DNA from 3 places in the Robertmurraya mangrovi genome. Region 1 is predicted to be linked to each of the others. Evidence: a T-box and tRNA genes for the amino acid it is inferred to sense, from the RefSeq annotation. Region 1 holds a T-box; the other regions hold tRNA genes.

Region 1 (11,391 bases):
AGAATTCATGTGGGTAACGATTCGCATGCTCTTTGTTTAGTCCTACCGTTTCTAAAAGCTCAACTACTCTATTCATTCGATCTTCTTTAGTTTTAGCTAAACCATGAATGTCGATTCCTTCAGCAATTACGTCAGCAACCTTCATTCTAGGGTTTAATGAAGCATAAGGGTCTTGGAAAATCATTTGCATTTTACGATTAAATTTCTTTAAATCAGCTTTTGATTTTTTCCCTTGAATATTTTCGCCGTCAAATATGATTTCGCCATCTGTTGCATCGTACAAGCGGATAATGGTTCTACCAGTAGTTGATTTACCACAACCAGATTCACCAACTAGACCAAGTGTTTCACCTTCATAAATATCGAAAGTTAAACCATCAACTGCTTTAACTTCGTTTGGTTTACCAACGTTAAAATGTTGTTTAAGATTTTTAATTTCTAGCAGTTTTTTTCTAGTTTTCATTGAATTCTTACCTCCTTTTATCTATTTAACTCCAGGATACTGTTGCATTCTCTTAAGAACGGCAGCTGGTGGCTCTACTTTTGGTGCATCCGGATGTAGTAACCAAGTTGCAGCATAGTGAGTATCTGATACTTTAAACATAGGAGGCTCTTTTTCTAAATCAATCTTCATCGCAAATTGATTACGCGGTGCAAATGCATCACCTTTAGGTGGATTTAGTAAGTCTGGAGGTGAACCTGGAATAGCATATAATTCATCTTCAGCTGTATCTAAATCTGGCATAGAACTGATTAGTCCCCATGTATATGGATGTTTAGGGTTGTAAAAGATTTCGTCAACCGTACCGATTTCCACAATTCTACCACCATACATGACAGCAACACGATCAGCAACATTAGCAACAACACCAAGATCATGAGTAATGAAAATGATCGATGTATCAATTTTCTTCTGAAGAGCTTTCATAAGTTCTAAAATTTGAGCTTGAATCGTAACGTCAAGTGCAGTTGTTGGCTCATCTGCAATCAATATTTTAGGATTACATGCAAGAGCAATTGCAATAACAACCCTTTGTCTCATACCACCTGAAAATTGGTGTGGATACTGTTTAAAACGCTCTTCTGGCTTTGGAATACCAACTAAACGAAGTAATTCAATGGCTCTTTCTTTTGCAGAAGACTTATCCATGTTTTGGTGCTTAATAATTGGTTCCATGATTTGTTTTCCAACTGTCATGGTTGGATTTAAAGATGTCATCGGATCCTGGAAAATCATCGAAATATCTTTACCACGAATCTTTTGCATCTCTTTATCGGATAATTTGGTTAAATCCTTTCCTTCAAAAAGAATCTCACCGTTTTTAATTTCAGAATTACTTTCAGGTAAAAGTCTCATAATACTCTTACTAGTTACTGACTTACCAGAACCAGATTCACCTACGATGGCTAACGTTTCACCTTTGTTAAGTTGAAAGTTAACACCACGTATTGCCTTTACTTCACCAGCAAAGGTATGGAAAGATATATTAAGGTCTTTAACTTCTAGAATTTTTTCCATTTAATTCACCGCCTTAATCTCTCATTTTAGGGTCTAAAGCGTCACGTAAACCGTCAGCAACTAAGTTAAACGCAATCATAATCACACTCATTACAATCGCAGGAATAAACATTAAGTGCGGAAATGCACGCATAGATCTAAACCCATCATCAATTAATGTTCCTAATGAAGCAAATGGCTCTTGTAAACCAAGACCGATAAAGCTTAAGAATGCCTCAAAGAAGATGGCATTAGGAATAGTGAACATCGTGTTAATAATAATGACACCAGCTAAGTTAGGAATCAAATGTTTAAAAATAATTTTTGCATGGCTAGCACCAAGAGTTCTAGATGCTAAAACGAATTCTTGATTTTTCATTTTTAATACTTGGGCACGAACAACACGAGCCATACTTACCCAACCTGTTATCGTTAAAGCGATTGTGATAGAGATAATCCCAGGCTTTAAAACTAGAATCATTAGAATAACAATTACTAGATTTGGAATACCTGATAGAACTTCGATAATACGTTGCATAATATTATCCAATCTACCACCAAAATAACCAGAGATAGAACCGTAAGCAACACCAATCACCATATCAATGAATGCTGCTAAGAAAGCAATATATAATGAAATTTGAGTACCTTTCCACACACGAGAGAATAGGTCACGACCTAAACCGTCCGTTCCAAACCAATAGTACTCCTCAATTTTCTTCTGCTCGTACACATTTACTACATTACCGTTTTTTAACGTTCTAGTACCATCAAAAGGTAACCATTCTACATTTTCTAGTGCAGGAATACGTGGTGGTAAGTTTGCATGACTAGTGTTTTGCTTGTCATATTCAAAATTACTAAGTGAAGGGCCAATTAGTGCAAAAATAGCAATGATTGCGATCAATACTAAACTGATAATAGCACCTTTGTTCTTTTTAACACGCATCCAGGAGTCTTGCCAAAAGTTCAAGCTGGGTTTAGATATTTGTTCACTTTTTGAAGCGTCGAATTTAGCGGGTTCAAATTGGTCTTTTGAAATTTTTTCATTAATGTTAGCCATTACTTTTTCCCTCCCGCTAGACGTATTCTTGGATCAATAATTCCGTAAAGAATATCAACGACTAAGATAATAAAGATAAATAGGAACGAGAATAATAAAGTAGTTCCCATAATAACTGAATAGTCATTCACGTTTATAGACTTAACAAATTGCTCCCCAAGTCCAGGAATACCAAAAATCTTTTCAATTACTAGAGAACCTGTCATTAGTCCAACTGCTAAAGGACCTAATACCGTAATAACAGGAATTAAAGCATTACGTAAGGCATGTTTAAATGCGATTTCAAAGAAATTGGCACCCTTTGCTTTTGCAAGTGTAATATAATCAGAACCTAAAACGTCAATCATTTCGGTTCGCATAAAACGAGCAGCAATCGCAATTGGGAACATAGATAAAGCGATTGTAGGTAAAACTGTATATTCAGGTCCTTTCCAGAAGGCTACTGGGAACCAGCCTAATTTAACCCCTACATAATATTGAAGCAATCCAGCAAATACGAAGGATGGGATTGATTTACCGATTACCGCAATAAAAGTTGACCCATAATCCACCCATGTATTTTGTTTTAATGCAGCAACAATACCTAGTAGGATTCCAATTAAACTACCAAACAGCATAGCTTGAAAACCTAATTGTGCTGATGGACCAATTCGAGCTGCTAATAGATCTGTTACAGGTTGGTTACCGAACTGAAAAGATGTACCTAAGTCACCTTTTACTAGGTTTGATATATAGATAACATATTGCTCAGGTACCGTCTTATTTAATCCATATTTTTCGTTCATTATTTCTACTTGCTCAGGTTGTAGTTTTGCCGCATTGGCATATGGTGAACCAGGGATTAATTTCATTAAGAAGAACGTTACCGATGCAATAATGAATAAGGTAATAAACATATAAAAAATACGTTGACCTATATATTTAACCATAAGTGCACCTCCTAATTTATTATAAAACATAAAGAATATTCTTCATCTTTCGACAATTTTCGAAAAGGGAAAGAGAGAGTATATCTACGCGAATATACTCTCTCCTATGAAGATTATAAGTGATATCTCATTTTAAATCATTGGTAATTATTTTTGTAACTTAGTCCACTTGAATGAGTAGTCAGGACCATTTAAATGATAAGTGAATCCTTCAACCTTCTCGTTAACTAATTTATTTGCTGCACGTTGGAAAATAGGTGCAATTGCAGCATCTTCAAAAAGAATTTTCTCTGCATCTTGGAATGCCTCGAAACGCTTACCAGGATCATTCGCTAAATCACCTTCAGCAGCTTCGATTAAAGCATCATACTCTTTGTTAGAGTAAGACATTTTGTTGTTTCCTCCACCAGTTAACCAAAGGTTAGAGAAAGAAATCGCATCGTGGTAGTCTGGACCCCAACCACTGTGTAAAAGATCATACTCTTGTTTATCTTCAAGCTCTAAACGAGTAGCAAATGGAACAGATTTAATATTAACTTTTAATCCAGGTAAGTTTGTTTCTAATTGATTTTTCATGAAAGCATCGATTTTCTTAGCTGATTCAGAGTCACCACTTACGTAAGTGAACTCAAGAGAATCTTTTCCAATCTCTTTTAAACCAGTTTCCCAGAACTTTTTAGCTTCTTCAGGGTTGAACTTATTGAAATCACCATATTTTGCACGGAAATCTTCGTCTGTATCAGGGTGTTTAACGAATTCAGTAGGAACTGCATAGTTAGCAGCTAAAGAACCGTTTTGTAAAACATCGTTTACTAGAGCATCTTTATCAAACGCCATTGATAAAGCTTTACGAATGTTAACATTTTTTAAAGCTTCTGTTTCTTGGTTGAATTTTAACCAGAAAATTGTAGGCTCTAACCATCTTACTAATCTTGGGTCACCTTCATATAAAGAAATTACTTCTGGTAATGAAAGTTTTGTTGAAATATCCGCTTCTCCAGCATCAATAGCGTTAGCTGCAGCAACTGCATCTTTTAATACATTGTAATTAATCTTTGTTAAAGTAACTGTATCTTTATCCCAATAAGTATCATTCTTTAATAATGTCCACTCAACATCTTCAGTACCTGTCCAATCAGCTAACGAAAATGGACCAGTGTATAATAAGTTTTCAGAGCTTGAAGCAAACTTATCACCTTTTTCCTCAACAAACTTTTGGTTTAATGGGAAGAAAGTTGGGAATGCCATTAAGCTTTTGAAATATGTTTTAGGTTTTACTAAAGTGATTTCTAACTCATTATCGCTTAACGCTTTAATACCTAAGTCACTTAGTTCTGCTTTACCTTCATAAATCTCTGTAGCATTTTTGATTTTCCCCATCATCATGTACGGACCATAAGAAGATCCTGTTTCTGGGTTAATTGCACGTTGCCATGAGTATACGAAATCTTGAGCTGTGATTTTGTCACCATTTGACCATTGTGCGTCACGTAATTTAATTTTGTAAACTAATCCGTCTTCACTTACTTCTGGCTCACCATCAGCAAGAGCAGGAACCGGTTCTTGGTTTTGATCAATTCGATATAGACCTTCGTTGATATTATTTAAAATAGTAATACCAACAGCATCTTCAACTAATGAAGGATCTAATGATGGAATCTCTGCAGACTCTAGAACTGTAATTTCTTGTTTATCTGCTAGTTCACCAGCAGCATCTGTACCTTTATCAGTACCAGTACCTGTATCTTCCTCTTTCTGTCCGCCTGAACATGCTGCTAAGAACATGCTTAGAACTAGAGAAAGAACTAAAAGCAATGAAAATTTTGACTTTTTCATCGATAAGCCTCCCTAAGATGTTATTTTTGTTTTCTGAAAACTTAGTACACAAATTATTATACATATAAATCATAGTTTGTACATAATTTTGATAAATATTTTTAAATAAGATAATTTTTTTGGGTTAAAATAAGGATAAAACTCTGATAAAATAAGGATTCATGAAAATTATTTAATTTTTTGAAATAATTTTAAATAATATTATTCCATATATTTAAATAGCAAACATTATTTGGAAATAACTTTCAGGAGATTAAACCTATGTCAAAAAACACAAAAGTCATTAGTTATACCTTCTTTTTATCACAAGCAGTCATCATATTGTTATCTTTAATTGTTTATCGATACTTGAGTTTATTGCACTATATAAACATTTCATTTTACATATCGAGTCTATTTCTTTTTACTTCCCTTATCTTTTTTTCAATGGGATCAGGATTCTTTGATAATGTAACAAAATCCTTTCGATTAGTTTTTGCTGGAAAAGGAGAATCTAGAAGTTCGATTGAAGAAATGAGACCCTTATCTCAGGTGGTTTCATTTAACTACTCTCCTTTATTTATAGTAGCAATGATAAATTTAGCTATTATGTGTGCAGCACTGTTTATCTATTATTTATAAAATGTATTGTTTTTTCAGGGTAGTTCAAGTATAGGTACTTGATATCAGAAAAGTTTTAAATTATAATAAGTTTAAATTGTAATATTAAGCAATGATAAAGAGTAGTACATTTATTTCTGGATTTATAGAGAGTTTGTGGTTGGTGAAAACAAACATCCAAATAGATGGAATGGACTTTTGAGCTTCTGTTATGAACATCCATTTTGATCATTAGTAACAGACGTTTACCTGCGTTAAAGGAACCATGTTTATTTATCATGGTATAAGTGACTCAAGTATGAGTAATTAGGGTGGCAACGCGGACCATTCGTCCCTACTATTAAGTAGGATACGAATGGTCTTTTTTCTTTGGGTAAAATCATGGTGTATGGTTATATTTTTCCAAATTGGATGTAAATATTCACTCAGTACAAAAGTTATTTTTTCATTACCTAATTGGGTTTACTACACTTTATATGACGTAAATTTATTGCAAATAACGGTTATACTTTTACAAGGTAACCTACATAATAGGAGGATTTATATGCAAACTATTTTTTCCGGTATACAGCCAAGTGGAACAATTACACTAGGAAATTACATTGGAGCCATGAAACAATTTGTTGATTTACAAAATGAGTATAACTGCTATTTTTGTATCGTTGATCAGCATGCGATTACACTCCCACAAGATCCGCAACAACTAAGAAAGAACATCAGAAGTTTAGCGGCTATGTATATTGCCGTAGGTATTGATCCAGAGAAAGTAACTCTATTTATTCAGTCAGAGGTACCTGCTCATGCACAGGCAGGTTGGATGTTACAATGCGTTTCATATATTGGTGAGCTGGAACGAATGACTCAATTTAAAGATAAATCTTCAGGTAAAGAGGCTATTCCAGCTGGATTATTAACGTATCCACCGCTAATGGCAGGAGATATATTATTATATAGCACGGATATTGTTCCTGTTGGAGAAGATCAAAAACAGCACCTAGAGCTTACTCGAGATATAGCAGAAAGATTTAATAAAAAGTATAATGAAATCTTTACCATACCAGATGTTAGAATTCCAAAGGTAGGAGCACGTATTATGTCTCTTCAAGATCCTTTGAAGAAAATGAGTAAGTCTGATGTTAACCAGAAAGGATTCTTATCCCTTTTAGATGATCCAAAAGTTATTGAAAAAAAGATTAAAAGTGCTGTAACAGATTCTGAAGGTGTCGTTAAATTTGACAAAGAAAATAAACCAGGTGTTTCAAATCTTTTATCTATTTACTCAATTCTTTCTGGAAGACCAATTTCTGATATTGAAAAAGAATACGAAGGCAAAGGATACGGGGACTTTAAAGGTGATTTGGCTCAAGTGGTTATCTCCACTTTTTCACCCATACAGGAAAAATATTATCAATTAATGGAATCTACTGAGCTTGATGACATTCTTGACCAAGGTGCTTATAAGGCAAATTTAGTTGCTAGTAAAATGGTTAAAAAAATGGAAAATGCTATGGGGTTAGGACGTAAGAAGAGGAAGTAATACCAAAAAAAGGAGCAGAAATCTGCTCCTTTTTTCCATTTTAATTTACTTTAGGGCCATGTTCCATTTCCCATAATCTTTCAAAAAATGGCTGACCTTTTATAATATTTTCACAAAAGTTGGCATGTTTGCTTGTCCAACCATATTTAGTCTGTTCAAAAAGCTGTTCCCATGCTTCTTCAAAATCTAAGTGCTGAATACTAGGATATTGATCAGGGCTCCATTCCGTAAACCAATATCTTACTTCAGCTACATTTTCAGATGAATGTAATTGGTCCAATGCCATAAACAATAACTGCTTTAGTTGTCTTTCCTTTCTAGTTAACCCATTCATTAATTCAGGTTCCGGTGAAAGGATATGGTGTTCTTTATCCGAAGTATGGAAATTGAAATGATAATAGGTTATATCATGATTCTCTACCATTTCAAATACTAATTGTTCTTGTCTCGGTATTAATCTACTTTTTCTTATAGGTATATTATATCCTATCGTATCTACTGCTATTATTTCCGTTCCGTCAGTAACAACAAAACAGTATTCCATTTGAATTCTTTCATGATTTTTTCTTAAATACGCTTTTTGAAATACATCATCAAGTAATTGTTGTGGAAGTTCCGATAAATCGTTTTCTATGTAATTAAATAAAGTTGAGTCCACCTTTAATAGAGGAACTTGATCAAGTAGCTCCACACCATCGTCTTTTCTCCACTCATGAAAATGACAAACATTATAGCCGTTCTCTTCGCCTTCAAACCAATTTACCCAAACATCATGAAGATACAACATGATTTAACCCCTCACTTCAGTATCTGTTTGTCAAACAGTATGGGCAGTCAACCGTAAAATTATTCCTAAATTGATACTCTATTCCAAAATTGATTTATATTTCTTTCCTTTTAGGAAAATAGATACTTATCGTTATTACTACTATTCCAATTGGCAATAAATAGCATTCCGCTCTATGAGTAATAAAACTTAAATATTCCATTAAACCATGTCCAGTAGTAAGTAAATTTAAATATGCAATGGTACTAATACCACCAGAAACAGCGATTCCAAACCCAATAATCAAAATAAATAGCCTAAAGATCATTGTTTTTTACCTATGTTTAATATTTGATATCCCAAAACAATCACCTCTAAACTTGTCCATTTTTATCATATATATGAATGGTTAACTAAAATATGTTTATCAAAAGAATGATTAATCCCAAAAATGCGAAAAAAAATCTACCATTTTGGAATGGTAGATTTTATCTGTTTGATTTAGGGTTAAAGGCATCCTTTAATCCTTCACCAATGAAGTTTATTGAAAGAATTGTTAATGTTAAGACTGTTGCAGGCGGCATCCAAATCCACCATTTGCTTGTTAGAACGTCTGGGCTTCTAGCATCCTGAAGCATGTTACCCCAAGTTGGGATGTTAATTGGAACTCCAAAGCCTAAGAAACTAAGACCCGTTTCAGCAACGATCATCGCAGCAAGTGTAATTGTTGCTTGTACAATAATTGTTGACATTACATTCGGTAATAAGTGCTTAAATATTGTTTTCGCTGGAGAACATCCAATTGAAATAGCACTTAAAACATACTCATTTTCTTTCTCAGCCATTACTTTACTACGAACTAGACGGGCAGTACCTGTCCAACTCAGAACACTTATGACGAAGATTAATGTCCCTGTACTTGACTCTAAGAAAATCGATTTTAAAACGATAACGAAAAGTAAGAACGGGAAGTTCATCATAAAGTCAGTAAATCTCATTAATGCGTTATCAACCCAACCACCAAAGAATCCAGCGGTTGCACCAACAATTGTTCCAATTGTTATAACTGAAATGGTAATAGTAAATGCTAACATTAAAGAAGTTTGACCACCATGTAATACCCTTGCAAAAACGTCTCTTCCTGACTTGTCCGTTCCAAAGAAATGTTCAGCTGATGGTTCTTTACTCATTTGAGTTAAATTAATTTTAGCTGTTTGCTCTACTGGCATTGTTAGAGGCTCGGCTAATACTGATAATGCTGTAACAGTAATGAGAAAAAGGAGACTAATCATAGCCACTTTATTTCTAAAAAACTTTCGGCGGGCGAGAGCCCAGGGTGATTGGCTTTTTACAGGTTGTGGTGGTTCCACAACAGCCTTTGAACTTGGTTGTGTTACTGGTTCCATTACTCTCACCTACCTAACTTAAGCGAATACGCGGATCTACTAAACCGTATAGTATATCTGCAACTAAATTTCCGATTAGTGTTAAAATCGTTAACATCATAGCAATTGCCATCATTACAGAGTAATCACGAGCATTTACTGATTCAACGAATAAATATCCAATTCCAGGATAAGTAAAGATTGTTTCAGTGATGATTGCACCACCAAAGATACTTGCAATATCAAATCCTAATAAAGTTACAATTGGAATTACTGAATTTCTTAGGATATGCTTATTATAAATCGTTGATTCTTTCGTACCTTTAGCTCTTGCAGTACGAACATAATCTTTACGAGAACTTTCGATCATATCATTACGCAAAAACTGTGTATAAGATGCAGTTGCCATTGCTCCTAAAACAAGAGCTGGTAATATAGTATGTTTTGCTTTACTTAAGAAATATTCAAACGTTCCTGGCTCTACTCCAGACCCAATACTTCCTGAAGCGGGAACCCATTGTAAATGAATAGAGAAAATATAAATTGCTACTAAGGCAGCGACGAAACTTGGTATTGCTAGTGCTAAATAGTTAAAACCTGATATCAAATAATCCCCAAAACTATATGCATATCTACCTGAGAAACGTCCCATTAAGAATGCTAAAAAGTAAGTAATTATTAGAGCTGAAATTCCTAGTATTACTGTGTTTGGTAGTCGGTCACCAACTAGTTCCATAACACTACGTTTGTGTACAAACGAATCTCCAAAATCTCCCTGTACCACTCCACCCATCCAGCGTAAATATTGAGTGTGAATCGGGTCATTTAAGCCCATCTTTTCACGCATTGATTCAATATATTCTGGATCTGAGTTTAATGGATCAATCTTTCCAGATAGGGCATCCCCTGGCATTAGCTTTGCCAGGGAAAAAACCACTACTGAGATAAGGAAAATTATTGGAATCATTCCGATGAGTCTTCGAATTGTGTATTGTAGCATTTCCATTCCCCTTATCAAACATTAATGAATTGTTATTACTCTACAATGTGCCATAGGTGGAATTCGTCAACGTTAAATGGTGTTACTTTAACTCCGCCTACACGTTTGTTGATAGCCCAAGCATCTTCACGTTGTTCGAAGAAGATTACTGGAAGTTCATCGTTTACAAGTTTTTGCCATTCAGCATAAACTTCTTTACGGTACTCAGTTACATCTTTGCTTGTATCTTCAGGGAATTGAACACCCTTCTTGATTAACTCATCAGACTTTTCGTTAGCCCATCTCCACATGTTCCACTTGTCAGTTGATAACCAGATACCAGCTGGATCTGGGTCAGCTGCAAGACCCCATGCACCGTGGAATGTTTCAACAGATGGATCATCTGCTTCGATAGTGTCATAGAATAAGTTAAAGTCTTTTAATGAACCGCCGTTAAGTTTTGCATTTAAGCCAACTTCTTGCCATGATTGGATAACGAATTGAGCACGTGCTTCAGCTGTTTCTGTACCAGCCATTGCATCGAAGTTAATTGTGAACGGATTTCCTTCTGGATCTTCACGGAAACCGTCGCCGTCTACATCTTTATAACCAGCTTCATCAAGTAAAGCTTTTGCTTTTTCTGGATCATACTCATATTGATTGATTTGAGAATCATCAATTTTAGCCCAAGATACTGATGGGAATGGAACGTTTAATGGTTTACCTAAACCGTTACGGAATGCATCAACGAATGCTTGACGATCAATAGCATGTGCCATAGCATGACGTAATTTTTTG
Region 2 (11,391 bases), on a different contig from region 1:
ATTTACCGACGGCTTAACAGAAACACCGTATTCAATTAAAGATAACCGTACGGAGGATGTTAAAGACTTGTTTATCAAATATGACAACCTGGCAGAAAATTTAATCCTACAAAAGCTCTTATTAGAAAGAAAAAAAGTCGCACCTATCAACGATGACATTTGTGCCATTTATATCACACTAAAATAGTGAGTTGTATTTTCCTATATTTTTTTAAAAAAATGTTTGAACCATTTTAATCTCTCAGTTGTATAAGAGATAAACATAAACAAAAGTGAGGGATTTTAAATGGATAAAGGCTTCTATATTTCACTGATAGTACAAGTGATTTTAATAACGATGATTTTAGCTTTTGTTATTCCAATGGACAGAAAATACATTGTAAGAGAAAAAGGAAAGATCAATTTCAAAAAATCAAAAATACTATTAAGATGGAATGTTTTTGACACGATTGCAGTGGGGATTGCTTTTTATGCTATTGTCTGTGTTCAAGTTCTAAATTTTCTTGTCTCTGGTGGTCTTACAATTGAAAATAATTATGTTCAATTTTTTACAAACCAAGGTCAATCTTGGACAATCGTTGGGGCCGTCTACTTAATTACTAGATTGTCATTGGTGTTAAAAGGAGTGAAGGAGATATACGGAGATGTCCGTTAATGAAAACAAAGTTAGCCAGCTAATCCAAAAATTCCAAGAAGGTGATAAAGAAGCCTTTGATCAGCTCTATGTCCTGTTTAAGCCTTCTTTATATGCTTTCCTATTTCGGTTTACAAAGGATGAGCAATTTTGTATAGACATAGTTCAAGATGCTTTTTTAAAACTACATGAGAACGTTCATAGGTATGATTCAAACAAAGCAAGTCTCAAAACATACTTATTTCAAATTGCCTATAACCTCATGATTAACAAGCTCAATCGAAGAAAGAAATGGGAAAAACTGATTCCCTTTTTAATCCCTAGACACTCCCAAACCATTCATCAGGATGAATCGTTAACCATTCGAGAAGCGATACTCCAATTGTCAGAGTCTCATCGAGCAATCATTATTTTAAGCTATTATCACGAAATGACTCAAAATGAAATTTCAGAAGTCGTTGGAATTCCAGTTGGTACAGTTAAATCTCGTCTACACCACGCTATCAATAAACTTCGTGAATTTCTGGAGGTGGACCTACATGGACAAGAAAAAGCAAAATGAAGAATTCTTAAAGCCTGATCCCTTACTAAAGATGCATTTAGATTCTTATCAAGTTGACATTCCTGACTTTCCAATGAAGAAAAACAGATTTTCAAGATTAATAGGCTATTTAGCCTCTCCAACTAATAACCCATTTGAAGGTTATGTAAATCTATCAGGGAGCCTAGTGGTATTATCTGTCTCTCCTATTCTTATTGGATTGGTATTAATGGGAATTCAAATTTTAAGAGTTAGTTTGTAAACAGATTGTCCAACGGTTGTTTGCTGAATTGAGATCTATAAAAAAATCCCCTTACTGAACGAATGGTTCACTCTAAGTAAGGGGATTTTTTCCTTCTATACTCGTGTCAACAGGAACACTACAAAACTGTATCAATAACTTTAATGAATTATTCACTAATTTTGCATATGGATATTTAAATCCATATGCAAAATTTTGAATGGCTTCATTCATCTTAAAGCTGCTGTAAAGCTCTAACAACTTCTTCTAACTTCATACCTCGAGAGCCCTTGACTAAAATCAAAGTACAATCATTTGTCACTTCTCTTAAGTCTTCAATGAGCTTTTCTTTTTCTAAATAAGATTTCACTCTGTCCTCAGGCATAACGAAACGTGCCCCTTCAGCAATGGATTCTCCTAGTTTTCCAAAAGTAAAAACATATTGAACCTTATCGCTATCTAACGTTTTTCCTATCTCGACATGGTAGGCTTTTTCTTCAGAACCTAGTTCAAGCATATCTCCAAGGACTAAAATTTTGTTCTCATATCCTGGTAAGTTGGATACTAATTCAATTGCTGCTTTCATAGAAGTCGGACTTGCGTTATATGCGTCATTAATCACTTTTTCCCCTTTATATCCCTCTACTAACTCCATACGCATGTTAGTTAACTTTAAGGATGAAAAAGCATGATTCATTTTTTCAAAAGGAATGGCAAAATGATTCGCCGTTAACATAGCTGCTAGCGCATTTAATATATTATGTATTCCTAGTACTGGCAAATGAAACGTTAAATCACTGAGGCTTGTTTTAAACTCACTTCCGTTATCATGTTGGGTGATCTCTTTTGGAAAAAGATCGTTCGATTCTAAGCGACCAAATGTCTTTAACGTTGCATTACCTTTATACGTACTTAAAGTGTTTGTTAATAGTGGTTCATCCCCATGAAAAACGATAAGGCCATCTTCTTGTAAGCCTTGGATAATTTCTAACTTGGCTTCAGCTATCCCTTCTCTAGAACCTAAATCTTGAAGGTGTGATTCACCTATATTTGTTATCATTACCACATTTGGACGAGCTAATTTAGTGAGAAACTCAATTTCCCCCTTCGCACTCATCCCCATTTCTAATACGGCTATTTCTGTATCCTCTTCTAAGGAAAGCACGGTTAATGGAAGCCCAATATGGTTGTTGTAGTTACCTTCTGTTTTTTGAACCTTATATTGAACAGACAACAAACTAGCTGTCATGTCTTTCGTTGTCGTTTTCCCGTTACTTCCTGTTATTCCAACTACTTTTACATCTAATTCGTTACGGTAACTCCTAGCTAACTCTTGAAGAGCAATTAGGGTATCTTTAACCATAATAATCGGTAGATGCAGTGGGGGGTTAGGAACATCCTGTTGCCAAAATGCTGCAGCAGCACCTTTTTCAATGGCCTCTTCTACAAACTTGTGCCCATCTGAATGCTCTCCTTTGAAAGGAACAAACAGATTACCTTCTTCAATTTTTCTTGAATCAATGGAAATCCCTTTGATACTAACCGATCCATGTATATTTAAATCATTTTCAACTGTAATCATCTTCGCTATTTGAAAAAGACTTTTTTTAATCAATGTATTCCCTCCTTCTTTATTTATATTAAAATAGGCCGACAAAGTAAGGGTCTGACCCCATACATTGTCAGCCTTTGGCATCTTAAAAAGTATGTTTTATCTTTTGTTTTTGAGTGTGTCTGTCAATTCCAAGCTCTACTAAACGCTCGATTAATTGAGGATACTCTACACCCGTATGTTTCCATAATAAAGGAAACATGCTGAAAGGTGTGAATCCTGGCATAGTATTTACTTCATTGATATATATTTTCCCTTCTTTCGTAACAAAGAAGTCTGCTCTAACTAAACCTGAGCAATCAAGTGCTTGGAAAGCTTTAATAGACATTTCCCTTAATGTTTTGTACTCTTCCTCTGTAATTTCTGCAGGAATAATTAATGCTGTATTTCCATCTTCATATTTTGCCTTATAATCGTAAAATTCAACCTTTGGAACAATTTCTCCAGCTACTGAACATTCTGGATAGTCATTTCCTAATACACCTAGTTCAATTTCACGGGCTACAACGCCTTCTTCAACAATAATTTTACGATCAAACTGGAACGCCTCTTCAAATGCAGCCGCCAATTCAGCTCGATTTGAACATTTACTAATTCCTACACTAGATCCAAGGTTTGCAGGTTTAACGAAACATGGATAGCCCAGCTCGGTTTCAACATGAGCATACGCTTGCTCCGGGGAAGTTTCCCAATTGCCTCTAATAAAAGAAACATAATGAACTTGCGGGAGTCCTGCTTGAGCAAAGATATTTTTCATTATCACTTTATCCATTCCAGCTGAAGAAGATAATACTCCGTTACCCACATATGGAAGGTTCAATAGCTCTAATAATCCCTGTACTGTGCCATCTTCACCATTCGGACCATGTAATAATGGAAAAATAACATCAAAAGGACCCTTTTGTTCACTTGCTTGGAACAATGTTGGTGCTAATGCCGTTGGAGATAGCGCTTCTCCTTGGCTGAATTCTAGTTCCTTTACGGTTTCAACTGGTCCTGTTAGTAAAGGACCCTTCACCCATTGACCTTCTTTTGTAATATAGATAGGATGAACCTCAAATTTGCTATGGTCTAACGCCTTAATAACAGCTAATGCCGTTTGCATCGAAACTTTATGTTCAGCCGATTTCCCGCCGTATAATAAACCAATTTTTGTTTTCATTTAAGTACCTCCATATTCAAATAACCGCTTTTTACATGAGAAATCGTAAAATTGAAAAATATAGAATCTTGAATGTCGCTTCTCATGTATGTACTCCAATTTAGCTTTGTGCCTTTATTATTTTATCACTTATTAAATTTAGATAGGAGTGATACAAGATTAGATTATACTTGAAAATATTTCAAAACTTTTAACTTGTTGCCTCGCTAAGATACAGAACACTTCTCTTTACTTATATGTATGTATTATACTGCTTGCTTCAATCCTTACAAAACAAAAACTTAAAGATTAGAGGGAAACCCACTAAAATATTATTCTATTTTTAATTATTTTTATATGCGATCCCTTTATTGTCAAAATATATTGAATATTATTATTTTAATAGAATAATAATTTCCATCTTAACATTTCAACAAAAAGAGTGTATAATCCACCTTAAGAAAACAATTGTATTTTTTAGGAGGACATCATGAAAAAGTTTAGTTTGCTTCCCAGAATTATTTTAGCCATTGGAGCAGGTATCGTTATCGGTTCCGTGTCTCCAGATTGGATCATTAAATTATTTGCTACTTTTAACGGGCTGTTTGGTAATTTCTTAGGTTTTGCCATCCCTCTAATCATTATCGGATTTATTGCGCCTGGAATTGGAACGATGGGCAGAGGAGCAGGTAAGCTACTTGGAATTACAACTAGTATCGCTTACGTGTCCACTGTAATTGCTGGGCTGGTAGCCTTTTTCTCAGCTAGCTTCCTTTATCCAACTTTATTAAAGAATCAAAGTTTCAAAGAATTTGAGAATCCAGAAGAATCTCTATTAGCTCCTTTCTTTAAGGTGGACATGCCCCCTGTTATGGGTGTTATGACTGCTCTCTTATTAGCTTTTACGATTGGACTTGGACTAGCCGCATTAAAAAGTGATGCATTACAAAATGTGATGAATGATTTCCGCAGTATCATTGAAAAATTAATTAATGCTATTATCATTCCTTTATTACCTATTCATATTTTCGGTATTTTTGCTAACATGACACATGCTGGCCAAGTGGGCGATATTATGGCCGTATTTGCAAAAGTCTTTGTTATGATTGTTGCTCTTCATCTTATATATTTATTATTCCAATACAGCGCAGCAGGAGCTGTTTCAAAAAGAAACCCTTTAAAACTAATAAAAGAAATGTTACCGGCATACTTTACGGCATTAGGAACACAGTCTTCTGCTTCAACTATTCCAGTAACACTAAAACATGCGAAAAAATTAGGGGCACGTGAAAAAGTAGCAGATTTCTCGATTCCACTTCTAGCTACTATACACTTATCTGGAAGTACTATTACTCTAGTGAGTTGTGCTATAGCTGTCATGGTCCTGCAAGGTCAAACAGTTGGCTTTATGACGATTCTTCCTTTTATTTTAATGCTAGGAATTACAATGATTGCTGCACCAGGTGTACCAGGTGGCGCGGTCATGGCTGCACTCGGTTTGTTAGAAACGATGCTAGGTTTTGACTCTATGATGCTCTCTCTAATGATTGCTTTATACCTAGCACAAGATAGCTTTGGAACAGCATGTAATGTAACAGGGGACGGTGCAATCACTGTTTTAGCTGATAAAATGAGCGGAAATGATACTATTTCTAATAAATCAGCGGTAAAAGCGAGTTAATTATGCAAAAAAGAGCTTAAAATATAAGCTCTTTTTTGTTTGCATAACTGGATATCATCAATTTGATTGGGTATATCTTCGGAAAGGAGCAATATATCATCGATTTTAACCTTTTTATCATCGAATTTTTCAAAATATCGTTTTTTCGACAAATCAGGGGATAAGTCCGTACAATTGTGTAAAAGATATGAGTCGTTTTATTCCCTCTTGTCTACAAATCAGGATCCAATTTCAACCTCTACCTCTAAACCTTTAATCTTGCTCACATCTAACCTCTCATGGTTTAGCTCTGTTGGTCTTAATATAATTGATTTTGGAATTTCAGAAGATGGAGAAAAAACTAATTTATATCTTTGGCCTAGTTTATCTTTGTTGATCTTTCCAGAGCTAGAAATCATCCCTAACATTTGACCCTTATCATCAATTAACTCAAAATTAGTATAATGTAACTTATTTTGTTTTGATTCCACTATTTTCACTAGTACTTCGGTCGAACTAACAGAAAAAGTTAGTTTTTCTAAAATAACAGAAGTCCCACCATAGTTTTTTGTAGCCATTGGCATGATAGATTTACTATCCTTATCACTTTTTGTTACTGGAAAAGTAAAATGCCAATCACCATTTATATCTCCAAGTTTTTCAATCCCCATATCTAGCTGAAAATGATCTTTTAGTGACCCTTCTATATTTAAATGAAAAACACCTGCAAGTTTGTTTTCACTAATTTTTGTACTACTTCCACCTACCCCATATGTCCCTAAGGGTTTTCCGTCCATTTGAAAGTTCATTTTGGGGTTCAAAAGGCTATCTAATTTTTCCTCAGATTCTAATAAATATCCAATCGATATCATCGTCCCATCATGGAGGACCTCAGTTACAGTAACCTTAATTCCTTCATCAACTGCGCTTTCTCCTATTGTTGACACCATCCCTTTCTCACGGGCTTTATTTAAACTTTCTTCCCCTATTAATTGAAAGACTGATTCAAAGACGGGAATCTGCTTAATTGTATCCGCTAAGCTTGTTGACGTTGTACCAATACCTATGGCTACTGCAACTATAGATGCCGTTGCAATAGATGCTAATTTCTTTCTCTTGTAAAATATAGATCTACTCTTTCTTTCAGGTAAAGAATGTAATGTCTCAGTCACTCGATCTTTAACTACATCAGGAATTACAAGCTTTTTACCCTTCAAATGTTTTTTTATTTCTAGATCCAGATTTTGATTACTCATGGTAACAGCTTCTTCCCTTCATATTGAAATAATCTAGACAATTCATTCCTTGCTCGGCTCAATCTTGATTTAACTGTCCCTTCCGGAATTTCTAAAGTCTGTGCAATTTGCTTTACACTCAAATCTTCAAAATAATAAAGAATAACCAACATTCGAGTTTCTTCATTAAGGGAGTTTACGACCTCGTTCACCTCTATTTCATCGTAGGAACCTGTTTGTGTAACTGGTTCCTTCCATCCCTCTAAAGGAATCACTTTCTGTTTTGAACGTAGTATCTGATTGCATACATTAATTAAGATTCTTATTAACCAGGTCTTGAAAAATTTTGGTTCCTTTAATGATTCGATGGAGGTGTATGCCTTTAGAATCGTTTCCTGAATGGCATCCGCACAGTCTTCATCGGACTTTACTATCGATTTCGCTATTCGATACATTGTGCTCTCACTTGCTTCTATGATTCGAATAAAAGCTTCTTTATTCCCTTTACGAGCACTTGTCACATCCAATAAATCAAACAAGCTGAATACTCCCTTCTCTAACTAACTACTAATTAGATAAAAGATTTCTACATACGGTTCACTTTTTTTTAAAAATTTTTAAAAACACAAAAAAGACGACCCATTACAGTCGCCGTGTTTAGAGAAAAAGGAGCCTTATTTTACAATCATCACCGGTGCCTTTACTCTCTTTGCCACTTTATGACTCACACTTCCTAAAACCATTTCTTGAAATTTATTTAACCCTCGGCTCCCGATAACAACGAGATCAAAATGATTGGAATTAGCATAATTAACAATCGTTGGGCCCGGTTCTCCGTGTAAAATCTCTATTTTATATGTAATATTTTTTTCCTGAAGCTTCTCTTCTATGGGTGCTAATCTTTTCTTGCGTTTTTCTTCCACAACGGTTTGGTCATAATGATGAAGGATATCTTCTTTTGATCTTTGACCGTCAATAACATAGATAACAGTCATCTCTCCATTTGGGTTATCTTCTAATAAATGCAATGATTTTTCAAAACTACGAATAGAATGAGCAGAGCCATCTGCCGCAAGTAAAATTTTATTAAACATATCCTCACCCCTGTTAAATCTATTATAAAGTAATCTTCATTAAGTGAGGAAAAAAGTTTTTATAAAAGTTACCATTATACTTTGTAGAACAGATGTTGAATTTCCTCTGAACTAGACACCAAACCTCATTATATAAAAAAAACCAACTCGTTATGAGTTGGTTTTTACGCGCCTTAGAGGATTCGAACCTCTGACACACGGCTTAGAAGGCCGTTGCTCTATCCAGCTGAGCTAAAGGCGCAAATATGTATGGCTCCGCAGGTAGGACTCGAACCTACGACCGTTCGGTTAACAGCCGAATGCTCTACCACTGAGCTACTGCGGAATAGTTAGTATTAGCTTCCTGTATCTATCTTACTTTGCCGAATGTCCCCATCTCAGAAAGTAAAGCAAGAAGTGTCTCGATGGGTACAACTCGTAGCAAATTCAATGATGAATTGCTCGTTGCTCTACCACTGAGCTACTGCGGAATAGTTAATGTAAATATATTATACTCGATTAATTAGTAATTATACAACTAATTAATGGTGGGCCTAAATGGACTCGAACCATCGACCTCACGCTTATCAGGCGTGCGCTCTAACCAGCTGAGCTATAGGCCCCAATTGGAGCGGGTGATGAGAATCGAACTCACGACATCAGCTTGGAAGGCTGAGGTTTTACCATTAAACTACACCCGCAATGGATTTATAAAAATAAAATGGCTGGGCTAGCTGGATTCGAACCAACGCATGTCGCAGTCAAAGTGCGATGCCTTACCGCTTGGCTATAGCCCAAAAAAATGATAAATGGGGCGACTGATGGGAATCGAACCCACGAATGTCGGAACCACAATCCGATGCGTTAACCACTTCGCCACAATCGCCATAGTTTTCCTTGGCAGGGGTAGTAGGAATCGAACCCACACCAAAGGTTTTGGAGACCTTCGTTCTACCTTTAAACTATACCCCTAAATTAAAAATGGTGGAGGGGGACGGATTCGAACCGCCGAACCCTAAGGAGCGGATTTACAGTCCGCCGCGTTTAGCCACTTCGCTACCCCTCCGAGTTATCCATTAGGGTAAATAATATATATATGATTATAATGGCGGTCCCGACGGGAATCGAACCCGCGATCTCCTGCGTGACAGGCAGGCATGTTAACCGCTACACCACGGGACCAGATGGATGATTGCGGGGACAGGATTTGAACCTGCGACCTTCGGGTTATGAGCCCGACGAGCTACCGGACTGCTCCACCCCGCGATAATAATATTTATATCATATTGCACATGCTCTTTATTAAGCATTACCTATTCCGATAAACCGCCCCGATTTCGGAAAGAATCTCAAGAAGTGGCTCAATCAGTGCGCTGTAGAGTATTCGAAGAAGCATATTCGACCGTGCTCCACCCCGCGATAATAATAACCTATTCTTTTAGAAAATGGAGGAGGTAGAGGGATTCGAACCCCCGCGCGGTTTGACCCGCCTGTCGGTTTTCAAGACCGATCCCTTCAGCCGGACTTGGGTATACCTCCGATGTTAAACAAATGGTGGACCTTGTAGGACTCGAACCTACGACCGGACGGTTATGAGCCGTCTGCTCTAACCAGCTGAGCTAAAGGTCCTTTCTAAGAGATCTTAACTCAATGCTACTTACACCATTTAAAGATTAATTGGTAGCGGCGGAGGGAGTCGAACCCACGACCTCACGGGTATGAACCGTACGCTCTAGCCAGCTGAGCTACACCGCCAAAATTTTAAGTGTGATTCATTCTACTACGAAATGAGTTGAATGGAGATTCTTTTCACCACTACGTTACGAAAAAAAATCTAAGTGGAGCCTAGCGGGATCGAACCGCTGACCTCCTGCGTGCAAGGCAGGCGCTCTCCCAGCTGAGCTAAGGCCCCATATTAATATAATCATGGTCGGGAAGACAGGATTCGAACCTGCGACCCCTTGGTCCCAAACCAAGTGCTCTACCAAGCTGAGCTACTCCCCGTTTGTATCAAGTTGCAACTGCTTGATAATTAATGGCGCGCCCGAAAGGAGTCGAACCCATAACCTTCTGATCCGTAGTCAGACGCTCTATCCAATTGAGCTACGGGCGCTTATTAATCTTTTATCTTATAGTTTGTTGGAAACTTCTTTTGCTTTTGCAAAAAAGTTAAGTGCCGAGGACCGGAATCGAACCGGTACGGTAGTCACCTACCGCAGGATTTTAAGTCCTGTGCGTCTGCCAGTTCCGCCACCCCGGCATATCTTCTGGAGCGGAAGACGGGATTCGAACCCGCGACCCCCACCTTGGCAAGGTGGTGTTCTACCACTGAACTACTTCCGCAATATATATCTTCCATAATACTTTTATAAATATAAATGCGGGTGAAGGGAGTCGAACCCCCACGCCTTGCGGCGCTAGATCCTAAGTCTAGTGCGTCTGCCAATTCCGCCACACCCGCAATATAATTAAAGAAAAGCTTTTTTACTTAAGAAAAGTGAGCCATGGAGGACTCGAACCTCCGACCCTCTGATTAAAAGTCAGATGCTCTACCAACTGAGCTAATGGCTCATTTTAAGACAAAAATAAAATGGTGCCGGCGATAGGAGTCGAACCCACGACCTACTGATTACAAGTCAGTTGCTCTACCAACTGAGCTACACCGGCAACATTAATATAGTAACTTTTTACTACACTTCGTTTCGTAAAATATTAAGGAAAACTCTTTTTACTACACTTCGTTTCGTAAAAAAGTATTGGTGGAGGATGACGGGATCGAACCGCCGACCCCCTGCTTGTAAGGCAGGTGCTCTCCCAGCTGAGCTAATCCTCCAAATATGAAATTTCTTTTACTACACTATCGCTTCTTGAGAGAAAAATTAAGGATGTTTCTTTTTACTCCGCTATCGCTTCGTAAAAAAAACTTGGTGACCCATACGGGATTCGAACCCGTGTTACCGCCGTGAAAGGGCGGTGTCTTAACCGCTTGACCAATGGGCCACTGTATGAATAACCCAAAACGGGTTAGCCTGGCGACGTCCTACTCTCACAAGGGGACAGCCCCTAACTACCATCGGCGCTGAGAAGCTTAACTTCCGTGTTCGGTATGGGAACGGGTGTGACCTTCTCGCCATCGCCACCAGACTATTGAAGGATTATTCCTTCAAAACTAGATAACTGACAATCATCATTAAAGTTATGGTTAAGTCCTCGATCGATTAGTATCAGTCAGCTCCACACGTCACCGTGCTTCC
Region 3 (6,055 bases), 210 kb from region 1:
GCCAGGCGAACATTTTCTTTTAAAAAAGTGTTGACTGTAATTAAAGAAAATGCTATCCTAATATAGTTCCTCTTAGAGGTAATTAATCTAGGCCCATTGGTCAAGCGGTTAAGACACCGCCCTTTCACGGCGGTAACACGGGTTCGAATCCCGTATGGGTCACCAATTTTTTTTACGGAACGTAGTGGAGTAAAAGCAACTTTTTTTATGGAGGATTAGCTCAGCTGGGAGAGCACCTGCCTTACAAGCAGGGGGTCGGCGGTTCGATCCCGTCATCCTCCACCATTTTTTTCACGTTACGTAGTGAAGCAAAAAAAAAATATATCGTGCCGGTGTAGCTCAGTTGGTAGAGCAACTGACTTGTAATCAGTAGGTCGTGGGTTCGACTCCTATCGCCGGCACCATAATAGTATGAGCCATTAGCTCAGTCGGTAGAGCATCTGACTTTTAATCAGAGGGTCGGAGGTTCGAGTCCTCCATGGCTCACCAAACTTTTTTGCGATGGCAAAAGAAGTTTCCTTAATTTTTGCGTAAGCAAAAGAGATTTCCTTATTATGTTTTTGCGTAAGCAAAAGAAGTTTCCTTAAATTACATTGCGGGTGTGGCGGAATTGGCAGACGCACTAGACTTAGGATCTAGCGCCGCAAGGCGTGGGGGTTCGACTCCCTTCACCCGCACCATATTTTTCTTTCTAGTAAACACTTTACCAAAAATAATGTAACGCGGAAGTAGTTCAGTGGTAGAACACCACCTTGCCAAGGTGGGGGTCGCGGGTTCGAATCCCGTCTTCCGCTCCAAAAATATGCCGGGGTGGCGGAACTGGCAGACGCACAGGACTTAAAATCCTGCGGTAGGTGACTACCGTACCGGTTCGATTCCGGTCCTCGGCATTTAACTTTTTTGCAGAAGCAAAAGTAGTTAGTATATACACTAGTACTTAATTTGCGCCCGTAGCTCAATTGGATAGAGCGTCTGACTACGGATCAGAAGGTTATGGGTTCGACTCCTTTCGGGCGCGCCACTATATTTAAGTAGTTAACAACTAGATATCGGGGAGTAGCTCAGCTTGGTAGAGCACTTGGTTTGGGACCAAGGGGTCGCAGGTTCGAATCCTGTCTTCCCGACCATCAATTTTATGGGGCCTTAGCTCAGCTGGGAGAGCGCCTGCCTTGCACGCAGGAGGTCAGCGGTTCGATCCCGCTAGGCTCCACTTAGATTTTTTCACGGAACGTAGTGGAGTGAAAAGAATCTACCATAATAATTTGGCGGTGTAGCTCAGCTGGCTAGAGCGTACGGTTCATACCCGTGAGGTCGTGGGTTCGACTCCCTCCGCCGCTACCATAATTTAAACTTTATTGGAGGTATACCCAAGTCCGGCTGAAGGGATCGGTCTTGAAAACCGACAGGCGGGTCAAACCGCGCGGGGGTTCGAATCCCTCTACCTCCTCCATTTTTAAAAAGAATATCTATAATACTATTATCGCGGGGTGGAGCACGGTCGAATATGCTTATTCGATTACTCTACAGCGCACCGATTGAGCCACTTCTTGAGATGCTTTCTGAAATCGAGGCGGTTTATCGGAATAGAAAATGCTTAACAAAGAGCATCTGCAATCTAAAACAAATACTATTATCGCGGGGTGGAGCAGTCTGGTAGCTCGTCGGGCTCATAACCCGAAGGTCGCAGGTTCAAATCCTGTCCCCGCAATAATCCATCTGGTCCCGTGGTGTAGCGGTTAACATGCCTGCCTGTCACGCAGGAGATCGCGGGTTCGATTCCCGTCGGGACCGCCATACTATATAATACTCGTTTAATTTGAGAAATTAATATGAAATATACGGCTCAGTAGCTCAGTTGGTAGAGCACGATGAATATACTTCTTGAAAAAACATCCAGCGTACCGATTTGAATTACATCTTTGTCTTTCCATCCTCGTAAATCGGGACGAAGGACGAAGCAAAACATATTGAATAGTATTTCAAAAAACGGCTCAGTAGCTCAGTTGGTAGAGCAAAGGACTGAAAATCCTTGTGTCGGCGGTTCGATTCCGTCCTGAGCCACCTTTTATTTTGGAGGGGTAGCGAAGTGGCTAAACGCGGCGGACTGTAAATCCGCTCCTTAGGGTTCGGCGGTTCGAATCCGTCCCCCTCCACCATTTTCTTATTTAGGGGTATAGTTTAAAGGTAGAACGAAGGTCTCCAAAACCTTTGGTGTGGGTTCGATTCCTACTACCCCTGCCAGAGTGAATTATGGCGGTTGTGGCGAAGTGGTTAACGCATCGGATTGTGGTTCCGACATTCGTGGGTTCGATTCCCATCAGTCGCCCCATAAAAGTTTTACTGAATAATCTTTGGGCTATAGCCAAGCGGTAAGGCATCGCACTTTGACTGCGACATGCGTTGGTTCGAATCCAGCTAGCCCAGTTATATGGCGGCATAGCCAAGTGGTAAGGCATAGGTCTGCAACACCTCTATCCCCGGTTCAAATCCGGGTGCCGCCTCCAAAAAATAATGCGGGTGTAGTTTAATGGTAAAACCTCAGCCTTCCAAGCTGATGTCGTGAGTTCGATTCTCATCACCCGCTCCATATGGGCCTATAGCTCAGCTGGTTAGAGCGCACGCCTGATAAGCGTGAGGTCGATGGTTCGAGTCCATTTAGGCCCATCATATACAATTAGTGAGATTAATACTAACTATTCCGCAGTAGCTCAGTGGTAGAGCATTCGGCTGTTAACCGAACGGTCGTAGGTTCGAGTCCTACCTGCGGAGCCATACATAAATTCTAAAGCTAGGTTCTATACCTAGCTTTTTTTGTGCTTTTTCTAACCTCTACTTTAAAGGAATTCAAACTTAACAAGTTATCTAGGATAAAATCTGCATCAATCAGTAACTAACTGTTGCGATACTCCTGAATTGATTGAATATATCTTCCAGAGCCTGTACAAGTCGAGCATTCTTTCTTATAGAAGAAGTATTTTTTTAAATATCCACTCCCATTACATTTATAACAAATTCCAACTAACCTCATGTTTATTCTCCTTATATATACTAATAAAAATATTTCCTTAAACTAGTTTAGATATTCATATTTATTTGCTAAGCGAGAACGTATAGATTCCGCTTAGTTATTCTAAATATGTGACTCATTTTAGAAAGTTAACTTTTAAACTTGAAATATGCCCATGTTCAATAATTAGTCATAAAGTAATAGTTTTTTTGAATTATTGAAGGAGATATGAACAGGTACGTAGAACTAGATTTGTGATGGAGAGAAATTGCTTAGGGAGATGACAGAGATGGAAAACAATTTGAGAGTATTAATATGTGACGACTCCGCATTAATTCGAAAAAAACTAAGAAGTACATTAGAAAAATGTAAGTGTAGTGATATTATTGAGGCAGAGAACGGTACGGTTGCTGTTGAAATGGCTATAAAACATTCACCTGATTTAATCTTCATGGATATTGTAATGCCTGATAAGGACGGAATTGAAGCATTAGAAGAAATTAAAGCTTCAAACCAAGAAATTAAGGTGGTAATGGCATCTTCTGCAGGTACTAAGGAACATCTAAAAAAGGCATTAGAGAAGGGTGCCTATGATTTTATACAAAAGCCAATTACATTAGAGGCAGTTACTAACTTAATTGAAAGAATACTGCTTGAAGAAAAGGAGGGAAGTTTAAATGTTTAGTCAATACTTCGGCCATTATCTATTGAACCGTGGGTATATAACTAGTGAACAGCTAAAAGATGCACTTGAATTACAAAAATCTGTTCATGTTAAGTTGGGTGTACTTGCTGTAGATGAAGGTTATATGACTCCATTACAAGTAGAAGAAACTCATCTTAAACAAACACAGATGGATAAAAGATTTGGTGAAATAGCAATCGAATTAGGTTTCTTGACGAATGACCAGTTAGAGGGTATGCTTACTGCTCAAAAACAAAATCATTTATTATTAGCTCAAGCTTTAGTGGATCGAGAGTATATGACTATTGAACAATTCTCACTAGCTTTAAACGAATATAAGAATGAAAATAGCCTTTCTGATGATAAATTTGAAGCAATCAAAAATGGGGATATTGAAGTTCTAGTAGAAAATTTAGTTCATATTGAGACAACTTCCTTAAAAGAACTTTATAGAGATTATTTATCCTTATTTATGAAAAATTTAATCAGGTTTATTGATGACCAGGTTTACCTTGAGGCTTACAATTCAGAGCAAGAAGTTAACAAGGAATGCTTTGTTCATCAAGAGATTACTGGTCAAACTCCATTGTTTACAGCAATATCTTCTAATACAGAGATTTTCCTAAAAATTGCTTCCATTTATGCAGAAGAAGAATTGACTGAAGTAAATGAATTAGCTGCAGCATCAGTAAGTGAATTTTTAAACTTACATAACGGTATTTTCTTAGTTAATATGTCTAATAAAGATATCGAGCTAAATATGAAACCGCAGAACTTTAGCCAAAATACTTTTGTAGATGGAATACAGCAAGGAAATATATTTACCGTTCATTTGTCAAAAGGGTCGTTCAACATCATTCTTTCTGAAAATCCAGAACTTATTCAAATTAGTTCTACAGAAGAAGCCGAGGTAGTTAAATAATCGTTTTTTTAACTAAAAGAGTCAGCCCAACAAAAGGGCTGACTCTTTTACTAAATGTATCTATAGAATTTACTAGTAGTAATAATCTAATAATCCCTTTATGCTTTTAATGCTTGAATTTGTAGGTCAATTTTTACTTTATCTCCAACTAGTACTCCACCAGTTTCTAAAGCAGAGTTCCATGTAAGTCCATAATCGCTTCTATTAAGCTTTCCAGCTACACTAAAACCTACTTTTTCATTTCCCCATGGGTCTTTGCCTGAACCTTCATAAGTAACAGAGAATGTTTCTTGCTTAGTTACACCGTGAAGAGTTAGTTCACCAGTCACATTATACTCATCATCATCTGTTTTTACAATTTCAGTTGATTTGAATGTCATGGTAGGGTGATTCTCTACATCAAAGAAGTCTGCTGAACGAAGGTGGTTGTCACGGTCTTCGTTACGTGTATCGATGCTTGCAATATCAATATTAAACTGAATAGATGCAGATGTTAGATCAGAAGGATCAGCCTCAACTTGAGCATCAAAGTTTTTAAATGTACCTTTTACGTTAGCAATCATCATATGTTTGATTGAAAAATCAACACTGCTATGTGCGTTATCTACTGTCCAATTAGTTTTACTCATTAGTTTCATCCACCTTTTTATAATTTATCTTTAATTCGAGATAATTGATTTCAAGATAAATTATAAAATGAAACTAACTTTTCGTCAAGTATGTTTTTAAAGGTTCTTTCGTGCCGGTAGTAGGACTATCTAAACATTAATGTGGAATCACTTGTCGGAGTAGGAAGGTATTGGGGAGAAGTAGAAAGTAAAAATAAAAAAGCTAAGACCAGGTGCTTAGCTTTCAAATATATTAATATTTAATTTAGTCTATATTTACCAGTCTTGTGTAGTTTCAAGTAATTTGTCAATTTCAATAATTTTGAGCCTATAACTACAATCGTCCTCAGCTAGTTCACTGGTAGCTTCCAATAATTCATCAATATCTGTTTTCACTAAACGCATACCTGAACCTCCTTAAAAAATCGTCAAGTTTAAATGCTCATACTTTTATATAACTCTGTTCTGTTTTATAACTGCCTAAACATTTATGATTGTCTTGATGTTCTTGTACTATATACTTCGGAGTTTAAATTCACTATTTGGGGGTATTATAAAAAAAGTTTTATAAAATATTTAATTTTTTCTATTATGTCTTACCTGTGAAATATTTACTATTTCTTTTATCACATTTTAATATAAGTATATTCTTAATAGCAAATATTGTGTGGTATTTTTCCTCATTTTGAGGTTGGGAAAATTTTTGAGGAGAAATAAGAGGTAGGAGACCACATTTAATTGTCGATTATCTATTGGTGCTTCTTAACCAAGTGGAGGTAGTGAACGTTTATAAATAAAAAAAGTTAACTCTGTTGGATCATAATATGATTCCA

The links. The T-box of region 1 lies ahead of trpS (tryptophan--tRNA ligase). A T-box ahead of a tRNA ligase gene usually reads a tRNA of that ligase, here a tRNA-Trp.
Region 2: it has a tRNA-Trp gene. The T-box ahead of trpS (tryptophan--tRNA ligase) is inferred to sense a tRNA for this amino acid. The anticodon was not compared.
Region 3: it has a tRNA-Trp gene. The T-box ahead of trpS (tryptophan--tRNA ligase) is inferred to sense a tRNA for this amino acid. The anticodon was not compared.

What each region holds. Positions count from the first base shown of each region.
Region 1 is NZ_JAXOFX010000001.1:208,006-219,396, reverse strand. It holds gene oppF (ABC transporter ATP-binding protein) at 1-463, opposite strand, end outside; gene SM124_RS01180 (ABC transporter ATP-binding protein) at 485-1,519, opposite strand; gene opp3C (oligopeptide ABC transporter permease) at 1,533-2,561, opposite strand; gene opp3b (oligopeptide ABC transporter permease) at 2,561-3,490, opposite strand; gene SM124_RS01165 (peptide ABC transporter substrate-binding protein) at 3,638-5,326, opposite strand; gene SM124_RS01160 (hypothetical protein) at 5,588-5,947, shown strand; T-box leader at 6,030-6,265, shown strand; gene trpS (tryptophan--tRNA ligase) at 6,471-7,463, shown strand; gene SM124_RS01150 (YjbA family protein) at 7,504-8,250, opposite strand; gene SM124_RS01145 (YuzI family membrane protein) at 8,345-8,557, opposite strand; gene opp4C (oligopeptide ABC transporter permease) at 8,718-9,635, opposite strand; gene opp4B (oligopeptide ABC transporter permease) at 9,649-10,614, opposite strand; gene opp4A (oligopeptide ABC transporter substrate-binding protein) at 10,650-11,391, opposite strand, start outside.
Region 2 is NZ_JAXOFX010000029.1:24,233-35,623, forward strand. It holds gene SM124_RS23250 (PP2C family protein-serine/threonine phosphatase) at 1-187, shown strand, start outside; gene SM124_RS23255 (group-specific protein) at 287-655, shown strand; gene SM124_RS23260 (RNA polymerase sigma factor) at 645-1,196, shown strand; gene SM124_RS23265 (hypothetical protein) at 1,174-1,437, shown strand; gene SM124_RS23270 (UDP-N-acetylmuramoyl-tripeptide--D-alanyl-D-alanine ligase) at 1,652-3,031, opposite strand; gene SM124_RS23275 (D-alanine--D-alanine ligase) at 3,114-4,190, opposite strand; gene SM124_RS23280 (dicarboxylate/amino acid:cation symporter) at 4,660-5,850, shown strand; gene SM124_RS23285 (DUF4179 domain-containing protein) at 6,069-7,085, opposite strand; gene SM124_RS23290 (sigma-70 family RNA polymerase sigma factor) at 7,082-7,603, opposite strand; gene SM124_RS23295 (universal stress protein) at 7,739-8,158, opposite strand; tRNA gene SM124_RS23300 (tRNA-Arg) at 8,326-8,399, opposite strand; tRNA gene SM124_RS23305 (tRNA-Asn) at 8,409-8,483, opposite strand; tRNA gene SM124_RS23310 (tRNA-Ile) at 8,684-8,760, opposite strand; tRNA gene SM124_RS23315 (tRNA-Gly) at 8,765-8,838, opposite strand; tRNA gene SM124_RS23320 (tRNA-Gln) at 8,860-8,934, opposite strand; tRNA gene SM124_RS23325 (tRNA-His) at 8,948-9,023, opposite strand; tRNA gene SM124_RS23330 (tRNA-Trp) at 9,036-9,109, opposite strand; tRNA gene SM124_RS23335 (tRNA-Tyr) at 9,120-9,203, opposite strand; tRNA gene SM124_RS23340 (tRNA-Asp) at 9,244-9,319, opposite strand; tRNA gene SM124_RS23345 (tRNA-Met) at 9,330-9,403, opposite strand; tRNA gene SM124_RS23350 (tRNA-Ser) at 9,584-9,676, opposite strand; tRNA gene SM124_RS23355 (tRNA-Ile) at 9,690-9,766, opposite strand; tRNA gene SM124_RS23360 (tRNA-Met) at 9,816-9,892, opposite strand; tRNA gene SM124_RS23365 (tRNA-Ala) at 9,977-10,049, opposite strand; tRNA gene SM124_RS23370 (tRNA-Pro) at 10,065-10,141, opposite strand; tRNA gene SM124_RS23375 (tRNA-Arg) at 10,174-10,250, opposite strand; tRNA gene SM124_RS23380 (tRNA-Leu) at 10,312-10,397, opposite strand; tRNA gene SM124_RS23385 (tRNA-Gly) at 10,406-10,480, opposite strand; tRNA gene SM124_RS23390 (tRNA-Leu) at 10,517-10,598, opposite strand; tRNA gene SM124_RS23395 (tRNA-Lys) at 10,636-10,708, opposite strand; tRNA gene SM124_RS23400 (tRNA-Thr) at 10,729-10,804, opposite strand; tRNA gene SM124_RS23405 (tRNA-Val) at 10,895-10,970, opposite strand; tRNA gene SM124_RS23410 (tRNA-Glu) at 11,063-11,137, opposite strand; rRNA gene rrf (5S ribosomal RNA) at 11,165-11,281, opposite strand; partial or broken rRNA gene SM124_RS23420 (23S ribosomal RNA) at 11,336-11,391, opposite strand, start outside.
Region 3 is NZ_JAXOFX010000001.1:395-6,449, forward strand. It holds rRNA gene rrf (5S ribosomal RNA) at 1-7, shown strand, start outside; tRNA gene SM124_RS00015 (tRNA-Glu) at 91-165, shown strand; tRNA gene SM124_RS00020 (tRNA-Val) at 210-285, shown strand; tRNA gene SM124_RS00025 (tRNA-Thr) at 329-404, shown strand; tRNA gene SM124_RS00030 (tRNA-Lys) at 414-489, shown strand; tRNA gene SM124_RS00035 (tRNA-Leu) at 596-680, shown strand; tRNA gene SM124_RS00040 (tRNA-Gly) at 723-797, shown strand; tRNA gene SM124_RS00045 (tRNA-Leu) at 805-890, shown strand; tRNA gene SM124_RS00050 (tRNA-Arg) at 945-1,021, shown strand; tRNA gene SM124_RS00055 (tRNA-Pro) at 1,051-1,127, shown strand; tRNA gene SM124_RS00060 (tRNA-Ala) at 1,138-1,210, shown strand; tRNA gene SM124_RS00065 (tRNA-Met) at 1,265-1,341, shown strand; tRNA gene SM124_RS00070 (tRNA-Ser) at 1,358-1,450, shown strand; tRNA gene SM124_RS00075 (tRNA-Met) at 1,635-1,708, shown strand; tRNA gene SM124_RS00080 (tRNA-Asp) at 1,719-1,794, shown strand; tRNA gene SM124_RS00085 (tRNA-Phe) at 1,989-2,061, shown strand; tRNA gene SM124_RS00090 (tRNA-Tyr) at 2,073-2,156, shown strand; tRNA gene SM124_RS00095 (tRNA-Trp) at 2,168-2,241, shown strand; tRNA gene SM124_RS00100 (tRNA-His) at 2,254-2,329, shown strand; tRNA gene SM124_RS00105 (tRNA-Gln) at 2,353-2,424, shown strand; tRNA gene SM124_RS00110 (tRNA-Cys) at 2,431-2,504, shown strand; tRNA gene SM124_RS00115 (tRNA-Gly) at 2,514-2,587, shown strand; tRNA gene SM124_RS00120 (tRNA-Ile) at 2,591-2,664, shown strand; tRNA gene SM124_RS00125 (tRNA-Asn) at 2,698-2,772, shown strand; gene SM124_RS00130 (response regulator) at 3,297-3,692, shown strand; gene SM124_RS00135 (cyclic di-GMP-binding domain-containing protein, MshE-related) at 3,685-4,614, shown strand; gene SM124_RS00140 (YceI family protein) at 4,713-5,243, opposite strand; gene SM124_RS00145 (hypothetical protein) at 5,499-5,627, opposite strand.